Regions from separate parts of the Streptomyces sp. NBC_00019 genome, predicted to be linked through region 2. Evidence: riboswitches for the same ligand, from Rfam matches in the RefSeq annotation. Region 2 holds a riboswitch; the other holds the start of a gene.

Region 1 (9,232 bases), 5.2 Mb from region 2:
CGGGACGGTGCCGCCGCCGCGGACAGTGGGCTGATGAGCATCGGCACGGTGCTGAACGCGCTGCGTGACGAGTTCCCCGAAGTCACCATCTCCAAGATCCGCTTCCTGGAGTCGGAGGGGCTCATCGAGCCGCAGCGGACCCCCTCGGGGTATCGCAAGTTCAGCCCGGAGGATGTCGAGCGCCTCGGACACGTGCTGAGGATGCAGCGGGACCACTATCTGCCGCTGAAGGTGATCCGCGAGCACCTGGACGCGATGGGGCGGGGCGAGGCCGTCGCGCTGCCCGTCGTGGGGCGTCAGCGCGACGGTGAGGCGCTGCCCGACCCCTTCGAGGCGCCCACCGCCGTACGGATCGGGCGGGCCGAGCTGCTTGTCGCGGCCGAGATCGGCGAGCGGGAGCTCGAGGAGTGGGAGTCGTACGGGCTGATCGCCGCGCTGCCGGACGGGGCGTACGACGCCGAGACGGTCACCGTGGCGGCGCTCGTCGTCGAGCTGGGGCGGTTCGGGATCGAGCCGAGGCATCTGCGGGTGATGAAGGCCGCCGCCGACCGGGAGGCCGGCCTGGTGGACCAGGTGGTGGCCCCGTTGAGGCGGCACCGCAATCCGCAGACGCGGGCGCACGCGGAAGCCCGTACGAAGGAACTGGCGGGGCTCACGGTGAAGCTGCATGCGGCGCTGGTGCAGACCGCTCTCGGTGTGCGGCTGCCCTGAGGGCCTCGTACGCCGGATCCGTCCCCCGTTTCCTGCCCGACTACCCAAACGTCCCGGGCACGGCCTAGGGTTGCTGTGTGAACGAGCTCGATGTCGTAGGTGTCCGGGTCGAAATGCCCTCCAACCAACCGATCGTGCTCCTGCGTGAAGTGGGAGGCGACCGCTACCTCCCGATCTGGATCGGGCCGGGGGAGGCGACGGCGATCGCCTTCGCCCAGCAGGGCATGGCCCCCGCGCGACCGCTGACCCACGACCTGTTCAAGGACGTGCTGGAAGCCGTCGGTCAGGAGCTCACCGAAGTACGCATCACGGATCTGCGTGAGGGCGTCTTCTACGCGGAGTTGGTCTTCGCCAGCGGAGTCGAGGTGAGTGCCCGGCCTTCCGATGCCATAGCGCTGGCGCTGCGTACCGGGACGCCGATCTACGGCAGCGACGGTGTGCTCGACGACGCGGGCATCGCCATCCCGGACGAGCAGGAGGACGAGGTGGAGAAGTTCCGCGAGTTCCTCGACCAGATCTCGCCCGAGGACTTCGGTACCAGCAGCCAGTGAGGCATGGGCGGACTCGCGGTCCAAGACGGGGCGGCCGTGTCCGGTGACCACTGAAATGCTGGCATTTGCCAGCGGCGAGTGAGAGCGTCCTGCGGCCCGTCCCGAGCGCATTCGGCTAGCCTTTCCCCGCGGTGGGGTACGGCAAACCACTCCTAGGGTGATTATCACTCGGCGTGCCGAGTGTGGCGATCGTTGACGCACCCCGGGTGACTGCCTACCGTCGAGAAGGCAGGTCAAGGACGGAGGTCGGCGTGAGAAGCAGCGGCGACGGTACGGCTGGGGGTGCTCCCGGACGCAGTCCGGGGGCGAGCGGCCCGTACCCGCTTCACAGCAGCGCGGCCGATCACGCTCCGCAGCGACCGGCGGTCGTGCCGAGCAGCGGCGGAGGGGCGACGTCCATGGCGTCCGAGGAGATCGGCTACCGCGGTCCGACGGCCTGTGCGGCTGCCGGCATCACCTACCGGCAACTGGACTACTGGGCGCGCACCGGGCTCGTGGAGCCGAGCGTGCGGCCCGCCCACGGGTCGGGGACGCAGCGCCTGTACAGCTTCCGGGATATCGTCGTCCTGAAGATCGTCAAGCGGTTCCTCGACACCGGGGTGTCGCTGCAGAACATCCGCACCGCCGTGCTGCACCTGCGTGAGCGCGGGTTCCGGGACCTGGAACGCATGACGCTCATGAGCGACGGCGCCACGGTCTACGAGTGCACCTCGCCGGACGAGGTCCATGCGCTGCTCCAGGGCGGTCAGGGGATCTTCGGCATCGCCGTGGGCGTCGTGTGGCGGGACGTCGAGAGCGCCCTGTCGCAGCTGCACGGGGAGCGGATCGACACCGGCGAGACCCTCGTCGGGCACAACCCGGCGGACGAGCTGGCGCGGCGGCGCAACCGGGCGGTCTGAGGGCCGCTCCACGCTTGCGGCGGGGCATTGTCAGTGGCGTAGGGCAGCATCGGAGATGTGAGAACCGCGCCCACGATCCTGCATCTCGACATGGATGCCTTCTTCGCCTCGGCGGAGCAGGCGTCCAAGCCGAGCCTGCGAGGGAAGGCCGTCGTGGTGGGCGGGCTCGGGCCGCGTGGGGTGGTGGCCACGGCGTCGTACGAGGCCCGGGTGTTCGGTGTTCATTCCGCGATGCCCATGGCCCAGGCGCGGCGGCTGGTGCCGAACGCCGCGTATCTTGTGCCGCGCTTCGGGTTCTACCGGTCGATCAGTGAGCAGGTGATGGGACTGCTGCGGGCGCTGTCGCCCCTTGTGGAGCCGCTCAGCCTCGACGAGGCGTTCGTGGATCTGGAGGCCGGGGGAACAGCCTGGGACGAGGAGTCGGCGCGGCTGGCCGGAGTGAAGCTGCGCACCGAAATACGTGCCGTCACGGGGCTCACGGGGTCGGTGGGGCTCGCCGCGTCCAAGATGCTCGCGAAGATCGCCTCCGAGCAGGCCAAGCCGGACGGGCTGGTGCTGATCGAGCCGGGGACCGAGCGGGCGCTGCTGGGGCCCAAGTCGGTGCGGATCCTGCCGGGGGTGGGGCCGGCGACGGGGGACCATCTGCGGCGGGCCGGGATCCACACGGTCGAGGAGATCGCGGAGGCGGGGGAGGACGAGCTCGTACGGCTGTTGGGGAAGGCCCATGGGCACGGGCTGTACGCGATGGCGATGGCGTACGACGAGCGGCCCGTGGTGGCCGAGCGGGAGACCAAGTCCGTGTCGGTCGAGGACACGTACGACGTGGACATCCATGACCGGATGCGGGTCGGGTTGGAGGTGCAACGGCTGGCGGATCGGTGTGTGCGGAGATTGCGGGGGGCCGGGCTGTCGGGGCGGACCATTGTGCTGAAGGTGCGGCGGTACGACTTCTCCACGTTGACCCGGTCCGAGACCTTGCGGGGGCCTACCGATGACGTGGCGGTGGTGCGGGAGGCCGCGGCGCGGTTGTTGGACTCCGTGGACACGACGGGTGGGGTGCGGTTGCTGGGGGTCGGGGTGAGTGGGCTTGCTGATTACACGCAGGAGGATCTGTTCGCTCAGGCTGCGGGGGAGCGTGCCGAGCTTGCGGAGGAGGAGCACCGGGTCGAGGTGGCTGAGGAGTCGCCAGTGGTTCCTGTCGAGCGGCGGTGGGTCTCGGGGCACGATGTGCGGCATGACGAGTTCGGGCATGGGTGGGTGCAGGGGAGTGGGCTGGGGAGGGTGACCGTGAGGTTCGAGACGCCGGATTCCGCGCCGGGGCGGGTGCGGACGTTTTCGGTGGAGGACCCTGCGTTGGTGGTGGCTGAGCCGTTGCCGTTGGTGCCGGTCGTGTGTGCGGGTGGCCCCGGTGGGGGCTGAGCGCCGTCGGCGGCTGTCGGTTTCGTGAGCCTGCGGCGCGTGCTTACCCCGCCTGTCGTTCGCCGCTGTGTCAGGTTTCCGCGTCCTCCGTGCCTGCCAGCTTGCCGAAGTCGCGGTCCGGGAAGGGGGGCGGTGGGGCCACGTCCAGGCCGTAGTGGTGGTAGAGCTGGAGTTCCTGTTCGGGGGACAAGTGGCGGCCTACGCCGAAGTCCGGGGCGTCCTTGATCAGGGCTCGTTCGAAGGGGACTCGGAGGGCGCCTTCGAGGAGTTCGCTGGGCTCCAGGGGGACGAAGGCGTCCCTGCTGAAGAGGCCGGTGCGTATGGCCGCCCATTCCGGTACGCCGGTCGCGTCGTCGAGGTAGACCTCGTCGATCGTGCCGATCTTGGTGCCGTTGCGGTCGAAGGCCTTGCGGCCGATCAGGTTCCGAGGATCGATATCGGTCTGCACGGGCCCTCCACTAGGTCGCGACTCGCAACTCATCCGTAAGCACTACGAAAGAGCACATTGGGGGAGGTGGCCACTCGAGGGGATCTCGAGGGATCCGCGTCGACCTCGCTGCTAGGCTGACAAGCGGCTGCCGACCCTGTGCGGGAGAGTCCTCCGAACACCGTTCGGAGGCGCCGAAGGAGCAAATCCTCCCCGGAATCTCTCAGGCACACGTACCGCATGGACGAGGCCACTCTGGAAAGCAGGGCGGGAGTACGGCTTCCGCTCTCACCGACGGTGAAAGCCGGGAGCCCTCGGGCGCCCCGGTGAAGCTCTCAGGTTGAGATGACAGAGGGGGAGGCCGTCCGGGTACCCGTGCCGTGGTGCCCCTCGCAGGTCGTGTCAGACCAGGAGGCCTCCGTAATGACCGCCCACCGCACTCCGCTCACAGAGCTCGAGCAGGGGATCCCCTTCGAGCAGCGCCACATCGGGCCCGACCAGGAGGCGCGGGCCAAGATGCTCGCGCAGGTCGGCTATGGCTCGCTGGACGAGCTCACCGCCGCCGCGGTGCCGGATGTGATCAAGAACGCCGATGACCTTGACCTGCCGGGTGCTCGCACCGAGGCCGAGGTGCTTGCCGAGCTTCGCTCGCTCGCCGATCGGAACCAGGTGCTCGGCTCCATGATCGGACTCGGGTACTACGGGACCTTCACGCCGCCCGTCATCCTGCGCAATGTCATGGAGAACCCGGCCTGGTACACCGCCTACACGCCGTACCAGCCCGAGATCTCCCAGGGACGGCTCGAGGCCCTGCTCAACTTCCAGACCATGGTCGCCGAACTGACCGGACTGCCCACCTCCGGTGCCTCGCTGCTCGACGAGGGCACGGCGGCCGCCGAGGCGATGTCCCTGTCCCGGCGCATGGGCAAGAACAAGAAGGGGCTGTTCCTGGTCGACGCGGACGCGCTTCCGCAGACCATCGCCGTGATCGAGACCCGTGCCGAGCCGGCGGGCGTGGAGGTCGTGGTCGCCGACCTCAGCGACGGCATTCCGGCCGACGTCGCCGGTCGTGAGATCAACGGCGTGCTCGTCCAGTACCCCGGCGCCTCCGGTGTCGTACGGGACATAAAGCCGCTGATCGAGCAGGCCCACGAGCTCGGAGCGCTCGTCACCGTCGCCGCGGATCTGCTCGCGCTGACGCTGCTGAAGTCGCCCGGTGAGCTCGGGGCCGACATCGCGGTCGGAACCACACAGCGCTTCGGTGTGCCGATGGGCTTCGGCGGGCCGCACGCCGGCTACATGGCGGTGCGCGAGAAGTTCGCGCGCAGCCTGCCCGGGCGGCTCGTGGGTGTGTCCGTGGACGCCGACGGGCACAAGGCGTACCGGCTGGCCCTGCAGACCCGTGAGCAGCACATCCGCCGGGAGAAGGCGACCAGCAACATCTGTACCGCGCAGGTGCTGCTCGCCGTGATGGCCGGGATGTACGCCGTCTACCACGGGCCCGAGGGGCTGAAGGACATCGCGCGGCGGACCCACCGCTACGCGGGCATCCTCGCCGCGGGGCTCACCGCCGGTGGTGTCGAGGTCGTGCACGGCACCTACTTCGACACGGTGACCGCCCGGGTGCCGGGCAGGGCCGCCGAGATCGTCGCCGCCGCGCGCGAGAACGGCGTCAACCTGCACCTCGTGGACGCCGACCGGGTCTCCGCCTCCTGCGACGAGACGACCACGCGGGCCCAGCTGAGCGCCGTATGGTCGGCGTTCGGGGTCGGTGGCGACATCGAGGCGCTCGACGCCGCCACCGAGGACGCCGTGCCGGCCGCGCTGCTGCGGAGCGACGAGTTCCTCGCGCACCCGGTCTTCCACCAGTACCGCTCCGAGACGGCGATGCTGCGCTACCTGCGCCGGCTCGCCGACCGGGACTACGCGCTCGACCGCGGCATGATCCCGCTGGGTTCCTGCACCATGAAGCTCAACGCGACCACCGAGATGGAGCCGGTCACCTGGCCCGAGTTCGGTCAGCTGCACCCCTTCGCGCCCGCCGAGCAGGCGCAGGGCTATCTCACGCTCATCCGTGAGCTGGAGGAGCGGCTCGCCGAGGTCACCGGATACGACAAGGTGTCGCTGCAGCCCAACGCCGGTTCGCAGGGCGAGCTGGCCGGACTGCTCGCCGTACGCGGATACCACCGGGCCAACGGGGACGAGCAGCGGACCGTGTGTCTGATCCCGTCCTCCGCCCACGGGACCAACGCCGCCAGCGCGGTCATGGCCGGGATGAAGGTCGTCGTCGTGAAGACCGCCGAGGACGGCGAGATCGACGTCGAGGATCTGCGGGCGAAGATCGAGCAGTACCGCGACGAGCTGTCGGTGCTGATGATCACGTACCCGTCGACGCACGGTGTGTTCGAGGAGCATGTCGCCGACATCTGCGCGCAGGTGCACGAGGCCGGCGGGCAGGTGTACGTCGACGGTGCCAACCTCAACGCCCTGGTGGGGCTTGCCAAGCCGGGCCACTTCGGCGGGGACGTCTCGCACCTGAACCTGCACAAGACCTTCTGCATCCCGCACGGCGGTGGCGGTCCGGGCGTCGGGCCGGTCGGTGTGCGTGCGCACCTGGCGCCGTATCTGCCCAACCACCCGCTGCAGCCGGCCGCCGGGCCGGAGACGGGTGTCGGGCCGATCTCGGCCGCGCCGTGGGGATCCGCCGGGATACTGCCGATCTCGTGGACGTACGTCCGGCTCATGGGCGGTGAAGGACTCAAGCGCGCCACGCAGGTTGCGGTCCTCGGTGCCAACTACATCGCCAAGCGGCTCGAACCGCACTACCCCGTGCTCTACACCGGCCCCGGAGGGCTGGTCGCGCACGAGTGCATCATCGATCTGCGGCCGCTGACCAAGGCGACCGGAGTGAGCGTCGACGACGTCGCCAAGCGGCTCATCGACTACGGGTTCCACGCGCCGACGATGTCGTTCCCGGTGGCGGGGACGCTGATGATCGAGCCGACCGAGTCCGAGGACCTGATCGAGCTCGACCGGTTCTGCGACGCGATGATCGCGATCCGCGGGGAGATCGAGAAGGTCGGCGCCGGCAAGTGGCCCGCGGACGACAACCCGCTGCGGAACGCGCCGCACACCGCCCGGGCGCTCGGCGGGGAGTGGGAGCACGCGTACACGCGCGAAGAGGCCGTGTTCCCGGCCGGAGTGTCGGTCGCGGACAAGTACTGGCCGCCGGTGCGCCGGATCGACCAGGCCTTCGGTGACCGGAATCTGGTGTGCTCCTGCCCGCCGCTGGACGCCTACGAGGACTGAGCCGGCTGTTGAAGATGGGCCCCGCTTTCGGTGGGGCCCTTCTTCATGTCCCGGGTGGCTCACTCGGTCGCGAGGGAGACCTCGGTCGACTTGATCAGGGCCACGACGGGGGTGCCGGCGGCGAGGGCCAGGTCCTCGGCGGCGTCCTTGGTGATGGCGGCGGTCAGGTCGGTGCCGTCGACCGTCACCTTGACGGCTGCCATGGCGGGGCCGGTGGTGACGCCGGTGACCGTGCCGGGGAGCCGGTTGCGGATCGAGAGGCCCTCGACGGGGCCCGTGGCCAGGGAGATCTCCGTCGACTTCACGAGGGCGCGTACGGCGGAGCCCGCCGTGAGGGCCAGCTCCTCGGCCGCTTCCCTGGTGATCGCGGCGGTGAGGTCCTGGCCGCCGGAGAGCCGGACCTTGACCGTGGCCATCACCTCGCCGGGGGTGACCTCGGTGACGGTGCCAGGGAGTTGGTTGCGGATGCTCAGAGTCATGGCATCAAACTTAGAGCTGCGTACGGCTTACGCCGGGTATGCATGCGTTTGCGTCGCCTTCACCGTGGCCCAGACCTCCGCGCCCGGGTGTAGATCGAGTTCGGCCGCGGCGACCGTGGTGAGGTCCGCGGCGAGGGGGAGCTCGCCGGTGAGGTCGGCGCGGATCTGATTGCCGTGGGTCTCCAGGCCGGCCACCTCGCAGCGCCAGAGATTACGGGCGCTGGAGCCGGTGGGGCGGTCGCCGTAGAGGGTCACGGCGGACGGCGGGAACGCGACGAAGGCCTCTCCCGTGAGGTCCTCGGTGGTGGTGATGTCGGGGCCGGCCTCCAGGTGGACCGTGTGGCCTTCTGACCGGCCCTTGTAGAGGTTCAGGCCCACGAGCTGGGCGATGTAGTCCGTACGGGGATGGCGGGCGATGTCGGACGGGGTGCCCTCCTGCACGACCCGGCCGTGCTCGATCACGACCAGGCGGTCGGCCAGGACCATCGCGTCCAGGGGGTCGTGGGTGACCAGGACGGCGACCGCCTCGAAGTCGGCCAGGTGGCGGCGGAGTTGGGAGCGGACCTCCAGGCGGGTGCGGGCGTCCAGGGCGGCGAGGGGTTCGTCGAGGAGGAGCAGGCGGGGGTGGGTGGCCAGGGCGCGGGCCAGGGCGACGCGTTGGGCCTGGCCGCCGGAGAGTCTGCGGGGTTTGGCTGTGGCGTGGTCGCTGAGACCCATGCGGGTCAGCCACTCCGTTGCCTGTTGGCGGGCCTCTGCCTTTGTCGAGCCCTGGCAGCGGGGGCCGAACGCGACGTTGTCCAGGGCTGTGAGGTGGGGGAAGAGGAGGTAGTCCTGGAAGACGACGCCGACGGGGCGGGATTCGGGGGGTGTGCGGTCCAGGTCGGTGCCGTCGAGGCGGAGGTGGCCGGCGGTGAGGGGGGTGAGACCGGCGAGGGCGCGTAGGGCGGTGGTCTTGCCTGCGCCGTTGGGGCCGAGGAGGGCCACCACCTCGCCGGGGGCTGCCGTGAGGGTGATGTCGAGGTGGAAGGTGGGGTGGGTGACGATCAGGTGGGCGTGGAGGCCGTTGGTCGGGTGCGGGGGTGTTGTGGGCATCCGGCCTTCGGCCGGATTTGTTTTCCCACCCGCACCATCCGTGGCGCTTTCGTTGTCAGGTGCGGATGGCCCCTGTGGGGGCTGAGCGCCGGCGGCGGCTGCGCGGCGAGTGTTCGTCATGACGCCGTCATCCAGCGGTCCCGCAAGCCCGCCAGTACCGCGATCGATACCGCCAGGAGCACCAGGCTCAGGGCGATCGCCGCTGCAGGGTCGCTCTGGAGGGCCAGGTAGACCGCGAGGGGCATGGTCTGGGTGCGGCCGGGGAAGTTGCCGGCGAAGGTGATCGTGGCGCCGAACTCGCCCAGGGCTCGGGCCCAGGCGAGGACGGCGCCGGCGGCGATGCCC
Region 2 (9,232 bases):
CCCTTGTGCTCCTGGAGGGCGCTGGTGCGGCCCTGCGGGGACAGACCGGTCTGGTTGATGTCCAGGTCGTAGTCACCGGCGAGCAGACGGGCGTCCAGGTCGTTGGCGTTCGAGAAGAACTTGACCGAGATCTTGTCCGGGTACGCCTTGCGGATCGGGTCCGAGGCCTGGTCCCACTTGTCGTTGCGGACCAGGACCAGGTCCTTGCCCGGGCTGTACGACTGGAACTTGTACGGGCCGGAGGAGAACGGGTGCAGACCGTACTTGGACTTGGTGTCCTTGTCCTGGCGGACCGGGGAGGCCGAGACCAGGGCGAGGATCTCCTGGAAGTCGGCGTTGGCCTCGGGCAGCTTGAAGACGACGGTCTTGTCGTCCGGCGTCTCGATGGCCTTCAGACCCAGCTTGTCCGCGGAGGTGTCCTTGTACGGGCCCTTGTACTCGCCCTTGGGGTCGAGGACGTCCTTCAGGTACACCGGACCGCCGGACAGCACGTCCTGCGCCCAGACGCGCTCGATGCCGTACTTGACGTCCTTGGACGTGATCGGCTTGCCGTCCTCCCACGTGATGCCGTCACGCAGGGTGTACGTGTAGGTCTTGCCGTCGTCGGAGACCTTGGCGAGACCGCTGGCGAGGTCCGGCGTGAGCTCGGTGCCCTTCTCGCCCGGCGCGGGGGCACCCGTCACGAGCTGACGGCTGTAGTAGCGCGCGAAGTTCCACATGAAGCCGTAGTAGCCACGCGTGGTGTCCCACGAGTCGGCGTCCTGGGCACCGGCGAACTTCAGCTCGCCGCCCTTCTTGGCCAGCGAGGCCTGGGCGACCTTGTTGTTCGCGGCGTTGAAGCCGGCCGCGCCCGAGCTGTTGTTGTTGCTGTCGCCGTCATCACCGCCGCCGCACGCCGCCGTGGTCAGCAGCGCGGCGACCGCGGCGACAGCGGCAAACGCCTGCTTCCGCCGCCCTGAGGTGCGTTGGGTAGTCACGATCTCGGATCCTCCGGTTTTGATGAGAGACCCCGTGTTGGTGCCACGGGACGCTTTGTGTACGGCAGTTCAGCGGGAACCCTTCGGGTCCAGCGCGTCACGCACGCCGTCGCCGAAGAGGTTGAAGGCCAGAACGGTGATGAAGATCGCTACACCGGGGACCACCATGTACGTGGGGTCCGACTTGTAGTAGTCGATCGCGTTCGAGAGCATCTGCCCCCAGGAGGCCGTGGGCGGCTTGACGCCCACGCCCAGGAAGCTGAGCGCCGCCTCGGTGAGGATGTTGGTGGGGATCATCATCGTCGTGTAGACGATGATCGGCGCGACCAGGTTGGGCAGCAGTTCCTTGAACAGGATGTAGAACCGCCCGGCGCCGAGCGAGCGGGCCGCCTCGACGTATTCGCGCTCGCGCAGCGAGAGCGTCTGGCCGCGCACCACGCGTCCGATGTAGGGCCACCCGAAGAAGCCGATGACCAGGATCATCACGAACAGGCGCACGTCGGTGCCGGTCAGTCCCAGCATCTGGTTCGGCATGACGGAGACCAGCGCGATGATGAAGAGCAGCTGCGGGAAGGCCAGCAGACCGTCCATGACCCGGCTGATGGCCGAGTCGATCCAGCCGCCGAAGAAGCCGGCCAGGATGCCCAGGACCGTGCCGATGACGACGGCGACGATCGCGGACAGGAAGCCGACGAGCAGGGAGATGCGGGCGCCGTAGAGGACCCGGGCGAAGATGTCCCGGCCGTTGACCGGCTCGACACCCAGCCAGTGGTCGCCGCTGACACCACCGAAGGACCCCTTGGGGGTGCCGAACAGCGGGTCGATCAGGTCTTTGTCGTTGTACGTGTTCGGGTCCTGCCCGTACAGGCTGGTGATCACCGGCGCGAGCAGAGCGACGACGATGAGGAAGAGCACGACAATGCCGCCCGCGAGCGCGAGTTTGTCCCGCTTCAGGCGCTCCCAGGCGATCCGTCCCAGGGAACGCCCCTGTACGGCCTTGGCGTCGGCGCTGATAACCGCCGCTTCTTCGGCCGCGCTCGGGGCCGCTTCCGCGGTCGGCTCGTGCAATGGTGCCGTCATCTGGCAGGGGCCCCTCTCAACCGGCGGTAGCCGGCCTTCACTTGCCGCTGTGGCGGCGTGATCAGTCCGTCGTACACAGGGGCGAACCCACCCCTGCTGCGGGAGTCTTCAACGCTTTGGCGATCTGTTGCCAGACTTGGCGGTGAAAGGATGCATAAACGTGATGCGGCTAGGAGGGTTCCGTTATCCGGACGCCGGGTAACGGCCGCCGGACGGGGACCAGTTGGGACAATGAGGGCCTCATAGGGGTCTTCTGCCCTCATCTACGCGCGCAGATACACTCCCGTAACAGAAGAGCCTGTGCCGGTCTGGATCAGTAGCCGCCGGGTGCCGGAGGGTAGCCGTACCCGGCCGCCGGGGCCTGGGCCGGAGCCGCGGCATGTGCCTCGCGGTCGTAGAAGGGGCGGGCGCTTCCGCGCATCCACATCGCGACCGGGTCGTACTCGTCGGACATGGCGACGGTCGACACCGGCAGCCCGTCCGGGACCGCTCCGATGGACTGCTGCATCATCGCGCGCACCGAGTCCACGGCGGGCGGACTGGTGTCGTACACATCCAGACCGATGGCGAGATACGGCGCCCCGAGCGCGGGCTGCACCCAGGCGCGGCGCAGCGAGCGGATGGCCGGGGTGCGGTGGGCGTTCTGCGCGATCAGGCCGTAGAACTGCGGAATCTCGATCCCGGGCTCCGACAGTCGCAGCGGGCCGGCGGGCTGGCGCTCCAGGCCGGTGGCGATCCGGCGCAGGTCGAGCCAGGGGATGCCGACGCCGCCGCCGGGGGCGTGCGGGTTGAGCCAGAGGCCGAAGTGGTCGGGGTAGAGGGTGCGGGCGACGTCGACCCCGTCGACGACCTCGTAGGAGCGGTTCCACCCACTGGCGCTCAGCTCCTGGGCGGAGGTCACGCACGGGGCGTATCCGTACCCGCCCACCTCCATGTTTCCGTACTGGGCGTCGGGCGAGCCCGACTGGCCATGCCAGAGGAGCATCCAGATCTGGCCGGAGGAGGGGGTGGCGAGGGCGCGAAGGAGTGCCTCGTAGGCGTCGTATCGCCCCGGCGTCACCTGGCGCAGCATGTGCTCGACCTGGCCGGTCGCGGCGGTGCCGCTCGCGCTCACCTTCTACCGCCCCTTCGGGAAAGTTGCGTGTGTCTGCCGACAGCTTAAGCGGTGACGGCTCGGGGCTTGCGGTGGTCTGCGGGGTGCCGGTACGTCGTGGCTTGTCGCGCAGTTCCCCGCGCCCCTGGGTGGGTCTAGTGACCCTGTGTGTAGAACGGACGTACCTTTTCTCGCATCCAGTGGCCCACCGGGTCATCCGCTACGTCGAGAAGGACCAGATTCACCGGCCATCTCACCGGGGTCCGGGTCAGGGCGCGGCCCAGTGCGTCCATCGGGAGGGTACGCAGGTCGCCCTCCCATTGGGAGAGTTCGACGCCCACGAACATCACGGGCTCGGCCGTCTCGATCGAGGCCAGACAGCGGCGGGCCGTGAGGACCACGCCGGTCGCGGCGAACTCGGCGGAGGCGGTGGCGAGGAAGTCGACCGGGTCCTCCTGCCAGTCCGGCTCGTAGAGCTTGACGCGGCCGCCGGTGTTGGGGCCGTCCAGCGGGGTGCGGCCGATGCGGCAGAGCTCGGCGACGGCCGGCGGCGGGAGCGGGATGCCGACCACACCGTCCGGGTTCACGGCGATCCCGATGTGCGGGGGCAGACCGCGCGCGAACTCGACCGCGGGCGCGATCGTGTACGCCATGTGCCCGCCCGCGACCTGCCGGAACTGCTCCTCGGAGCTGAAGACCGGGACGTACGCCTGGCCCTCGATCTCCATGCTGGGCAGGTCCAGGGGGCCGCTGTGCGGGCCGCCGCCGTTCGGCAGCGGGATCCAGACGAAGCTCCGGCCCAGGACCTCGATGATCCGGCCGCCGGCCGCGGGCATGCCGAGGGAGGCCGAGAGCACCTCCTCCAGCTCGTTGCCGGGCCATCCGCCGCCGTGCGGATGGGGGTGTGCCTGTGCCGGGAATGCCATCTGTCCGTCCGCCTGCCGAGTGCTGCCGCTTGTGGCTTGTCTGTGGCTGAAAAGGCTAGCGGGTACGGAGGCGGCTGAGGTCAGCCCGTGAAACCGACCCGGCGCAGGGTGTCCGCCGCGTCCCGGTCGAGCAGCACCGCCGAGCCGACGCCCTGCGGCAGGTCGCCCTTGGCCACGGAGCGGATCAGCCGGGCGGCCGCCGTGCGGTGCCGCAGGAAGGCGTACTTCGAGACGCCGCGGCCGCGCTCGCGCTGACCGGCCAGCGCGGTGTCCGGCGCGACGTCGAGCAGCAGCAGATGCAGGCTGCCGCCACGGCGGCGGGCCTCGCGGGCCAGCCAGCCGCGCACCCAGGACTGGGTGCCGCAGTCGTGCACGACGACACCCTTGCCGGAGCGCAGGGCACGGAACAGACCGAAGTAGTGGGCGACGCGGACGAGGGGACGGTAGATCGCGTACGGCAGGAAGCGCGGCGCCCGCTCGTCCCAGCGGTCGCGGGTGTCCTGGGAGTCGATCCGTATGCCCTTGACCGCCCGCCGCATCAGAGTGGACTTGCCGCTGCCGGGCAGACCGGTGATCACGACCAGGTCCTCCGGGGCGAAGAGCAGGGCGTGCGGGCTGTGGCCGGCGCGGTCGCGCAGGTCGCGGACGACCGGTTGCTCCGCGCACGTCTCCCGGGCCGGAGCGGCCGGCTGTGCGGGCAGCGCGACGGCCGAGGTGGTGGCGTACGCAGTGGTCCTGTTCACCGTGATCGTCCTCCCCTGGGGCGGGTCACGAGTTCCCATCCCCGTCGAGTGTAAAGAGAAGGTAATCCGCGGCGCCTCCTGTTTCCGTCCGTTTCTCGCAACAGGCCTGCTACAGGGTGCGGCGAGTGACGGTGGAGGCTGTGCGACCTCTGTGGGAGCCACCCCTGCCCCGCCGGACGGATGCGTGCAATGATGTCCGCGCCAACTGCATACCGGCCGTTTGAATCCGCGCGGGAGAGTTCCGGGCCGTACGTTCTCGTACGAGTGCCCGGGCGCCGAAGGAGCAAGTCCCTCCCTTGAATCTCTCAGGCCCCGTTACCGCGCGGGCGAGGCACATCTGAAAAGCGAGCCGCCCTCCGGCGGCTCCACCCAAGGTGCAAGTCATGTCCCCTGCGGTCATGGCGAACCTCTCAGGTTCCGATGACAGATGGGGAGGAACGACCTCGCCCGTCATGCCTTGGGAGACAACCGTCCGATGAGCAATGAACCCCGCCTTACCGCGCTCGATGCCCTGCATCGCTCGCTCGGCGCGACGATGACCGACTTCGCCGGCTGGGACATGCCCCTGCGCTACGGCTCCGAGCGCGACGAGCACAACGCCGTACGCACGAAGGCCGGGCTCTTCGACCTCTCGCACATGGGCGAGATCACGGTGAGCGGACCGCAGGCGGCCGCCCTCCTGAACCACGCCCTGGTCGGCAACATCGCCTCCGTCGGCGTGGGCCGCGCCCGCTACACCATGATCTGCCGCGAGGACGGCGGCATCCTCGACGACCTGATCGTCTACCGGCTCCAAGAGACCGAGTACATGGTCGTCGCGAACGCCTCCAACGCCCAGGTCGTCCTGGACGCGCTCGTGGAGCGTGCGGCCGGCTTCGACGCCGAGGTGCGGGACGACCGCGACGCGTACGCGCTGCTCGCCGTCCAGGGCCCGGAGTCGCCGGGGATCCTCGCCTCGCTCACCGACGCCGACCTCGACGGACTGAAGTACTACGCCGGGCTGCCCGGCACGGTCGCCGGCGTCCCGGCGCTCATCGCGCGCACCGGTTACACGGGCGAGGACGGCTTCGAGCTGTTCGTGAAGCCCGAGCACGCGGTCGAGCTGTGGCAGGCCCTGACCAAGGCGGGCGAAGGCGTCGGCCTGGTCCCCTGCGGTCTGTCCTGCCGGGACACGCTGCGCCTGGAGGCGGGCATGCCGCTGTACGGGCATGAGCTGTCGACCGAGCTGACCCCCTTCGACGCGGGCCTCGGGCGCGTGGTGAAGTTCGAGAAGGAGGGCGACTTCGTCGGGCGCGAGGCGCTCACCGTGGCCGCCGCCCGAGCTCAGGACAGCCCCCCGCGCGTCCTCGTCGGCCTGATCGCCGAAGGCCGCCGGGTCCCCCGCGCCGGGTACGCCGTGGTCGCCGACGGCCAGGTGATCGGCGAGGTCACCTCCGGCGCCCCCTCGCCCACGCTGGGCAAGCCGATCGCGATGGCCTACGTCGACGCCGCGCACGCCGCGCCGGGCACCACCGGAGTCGGTGTGGACATCCGGGGCAGCCACGAGCCCTACGAGGTCGTGGCTCTGCCGTTCTATAAGCGCCAGAAGTAGACACTGGACGCGAGGTCGCGCGCCCGCGCGTGACCCTGCGCACATTTCCGCTGCTCACGCACGTTTCCAGCAGTCCCCCATCCACCAGCACTCCCCCGCGTACAGGAGAATTCAGGCCATGAGCAACCCCCAGCAGCTGCGCTACAGCAAGGAGCACGAGTGGCTGTCGGGCGCCGAGGACGGCGTCTCGACGGTCGGCATCACGGAGCACGCGGCCAACGCCCTCGGCGATGTCGTCTTCGTGCAGCTCCCGGAGGTCGGTGACACGGTGACCGCGGGCGAGACCTGCGGCGAGCTGGAGTCGACCAAGTCGGTCTCCGACCTGTACTCCCCGGTCTCCGGTGAGGTCACCGGGGTCAACGAGGACGTCGTCAACGACCCGTCGCTGGTGAACTCCGCCCCCTTCGAGGGCGGCTGGCTGTTCAAGGTACGCATCGCGGACGAGCCGGCCGACCTGCTCTCCGCCGACGAGTACACCGCCTTTTCCGCCGGCTGAGAGGTCGTAGCACCACATGTCCGAGAAGTCGCTTCTCAACCAGTCCCTGCACGAGCTGGACCCGGATGTCGCCGCCGCGGTCGACGCCGAGCTGGACCGCCAGCAGTCCACCCTGGAGATGATCGCCTCCGAGAACTTCGCGCCGGTCGCGGTCATGGAGGCCCAGGGCTCGGTCCTGACCAACAAGTACGCCGAGGGCTACCCGGGCCGCCGCTACTACGGCGGCTGCGAGCACGTCGACGTCGCCGAGCAGATCGCCATCGACCGGGTCAAGGCCCTGTTCGGCGCCGAATACGCCAACGTCCAGCCGCACTCGGGCGCCTCCGCCAACCAGGCAGCGCTGTTCGCGCTGGCCTCCCCCGGCGACACCATCCTGGGCCTGGACCTGGCCCACGGCGGCCACCTCACCCACGGCATGCGGCTGAACTTCTCCGGCAAGCAGTTCAACGTGGTCGCCTACCACGTGGACGACGCCGGCCTGGTCGACATGGCCGAGGTCGAACGCCTCGCCAAGGAACACCGCCCCAAGGTGATCATCGCCGGCTGGTCCGCCTACCCGCGCCGGCTGGACTTCGCCGAGTTCCGCCGGATCGCCGACGAGGTCGAGGCGTACCTGTGGGTCGACATGGCGCACTTCGCCGGCCTGGTCGCCGCCGGACTGCACCCCAACCCGGTCGAGCACGCCGACGTCGTCACCTCCACCACGCACAAGACCCTCGGCGGTCCGCGCGGCGGGATCATCCTGGCGAAGAAGGCCTTCGCGAAGAAGCTCAACTCGTCCGTCTTCCCGGGCTTCCAGGGCGGTCCGCTGGAGCATGTGATCGCGGCCAAGGCGGTCTCCTTCAAGGTCGCCGCCTCGCAGGAGTTCAAGGAGCGCCAGGCGCGTACGGTGGAAGGCGCGCGGATCCTCGCGGAGCGGCTGACGGCCGCGGATGCCCGTGAGGCCGGCGTGAACGTGCTGTCCGGCGGCACCGACGTCCACCTGATCCTGGTCGACCTGCGCGAGTCCGAGCTGGACGGCCAGCAGGCCGAGGACCGTCTCCACGAGGTCGGCATCACCGTCAACCGCAACGCCGTCCCCAACGACCCGCGCCCCCCGATGGTGACCTCGGGCCTGCGGATCGGCACCCCGGCGCTGGCCACCCGCGGCTTCACCGCCGAGGACTTCACCGAGGTCGCGGACGTCATCGCCTCCGCACTGAAGGCGCCCTCTCCCTTCCAGGGAGCCGACGTCGAAAGCCTGAAGGCCCGGGTCAAGGCCCTCGCCGACAAGCACCCGCTGTACCCCGGCCTGAACAAGTAGTTCCCTGGTGGGGGCACCCGATGACGTGTGCCCCCACCCTTTCGCAAGGAGTTCCCGTGGCCATCTCGGTCTTCGACCTGTTCTCGATCGGCATCGGCCCGTCGAGCTCGCACACGGTCGGCCCGATGCGTGCGGCCCGTATGTTCGCCCGCCGTCTGCGCAACGAGGGCCTGCTGCCCGACGTCGCCTCGGTCCGCTCGGAGCTCTACGGCTCCCTGGGCGCGACCGGCCATGGCCACGGCACCCCCAAGGCGGTGCTGCTGGGACTCGAAGGAGCGTCTCCGCGCACGGTCGACGTGGAGGGGGCGGACGAGCGGGTGTCGGCGATCAAGGACACGGGGGTCCTGAAGCTCCTCGGGGAGCGCGAGATCCCGTTCTCCTTCGACGACGACCTCGTCCTGCACCGGCGTAAGGCACTGCCGTACCACGCGAACGGCATGACGCTGTGGGCGTACGACGCGGCGGGTGCGGAGCTGTTGTCCAAGACGTACTACTCGGTCGGCGGTGGCTTCGTCGTCGACGAGGACGCGGTGGGCGAGGACCGGATCAAGCTGGACGACACCGTCCTGAAGTACTCCTTCCGCACGGGCGACGAACTGCTGCGCGTGACCCGGGAGACGGGGCTGTCGATCTCCGCGCTGATGCTGGAGAACGAGCGTGCCTGGCGCACCGAGGAGGAGATCCGCGCGGGCCTGCTGGAGATCTGGCGGGTGATGCAGGCCTGCGTCTCACGGGGCATGTCGCGGGAGGGCATCCTGCCGGGCGGGCTGCGGGTCAAGCGCCGCGCCGCCGTCACGGCACGCCAACTGCGGGCGGAGGGCGATCCGTTGGCGCACGCGATGGAGTGGATCACGCTCTACGCGATGGCGGTGAACGAGGAGAACGCGGCGGGCGGCCGGGTCGTCACGGCCCCGACGAACGGCGCCGCCGGCATCATCCCGGCCGTCCTCCACTACTACATCAACTTCGTGCCGGGCGCCGACGAGGACGGGGTCGTGCGGTTCCTGCTGGCCGCGGGCGCGA

Evidence for each region. Region 2 has a riboswitch for glycine ahead of gcvT (glycine cleavage system aminomethyltransferase GcvT). Riboswitches for the same ligand answer to the same signal wherever they lie in the genome.
Region 1: another riboswitch for glycine. It lies ahead of gcvP (aminomethyl-transferring glycine dehydrogenase); the one in region 2 lies ahead of gcvT (glycine cleavage system aminomethyltransferase GcvT).

The regions. Positions count from the first base shown of each region.
Region 1 covers NZ_CP108302.1:2,089,955-2,099,186, reverse strand. Annotated here, with positions in the region: gene OHU89_RS10135 (MerR family transcriptional regulator) at 1-711, shown strand, start outside; gene OHU89_RS10130 (bifunctional nuclease family protein) at 789-1,262, shown strand; gene OHU89_RS10125 (MerR family transcriptional regulator) at 1,514-2,161, shown strand; gene OHU89_RS10120 (DNA polymerase IV) at 2,219-3,580, shown strand; gene OHU89_RS10115 (PRC-barrel domain-containing protein) at 3,651-4,028, opposite strand; glycine riboswitch at 4,160-4,256, shown strand; gene gcvP (aminomethyl-transferring glycine dehydrogenase) at 4,431-7,316, shown strand; gene OHU89_RS10105 (molybdopterin-binding protein) at 7,376-7,795, opposite strand; gene OHU89_RS10100 (ABC transporter ATP-binding protein) at 7,823-8,887, opposite strand; gene OHU89_RS10095 (ABC transporter permease) at 9,004-9,232, opposite strand, start outside.
Region 2 covers NZ_CP108302.1:7,247,094-7,256,325, reverse strand. Annotated here, with positions in the region: gene OHU89_RS34370 (ABC transporter substrate-binding protein) at 1-977, opposite strand, end outside; gene OHU89_RS34365 (ABC transporter permease) at 1,047-2,057, opposite strand; gene OHU89_RS34360 (enhanced serine sensitivity protein SseB C-terminal domain-containing protein) at 2,371-3,171, opposite strand; gene OHU89_RS34355 (enhanced serine sensitivity protein SseB) at 3,306-4,076, opposite strand; gene OHU89_RS34350 (AAA family ATPase) at 4,157-4,819, opposite strand; glycine riboswitch at 5,041-5,150, shown strand; gene gcvT (glycine cleavage system aminomethyltransferase GcvT) at 5,295-6,410, shown strand; gene gcvH (glycine cleavage system protein GcvH) at 6,529-6,906, shown strand; gene glyA (serine hydroxymethyltransferase) at 6,923-8,209, shown strand; gene OHU89_RS34330 (L-serine ammonia-lyase) at 8,266-9,232, shown strand, end outside.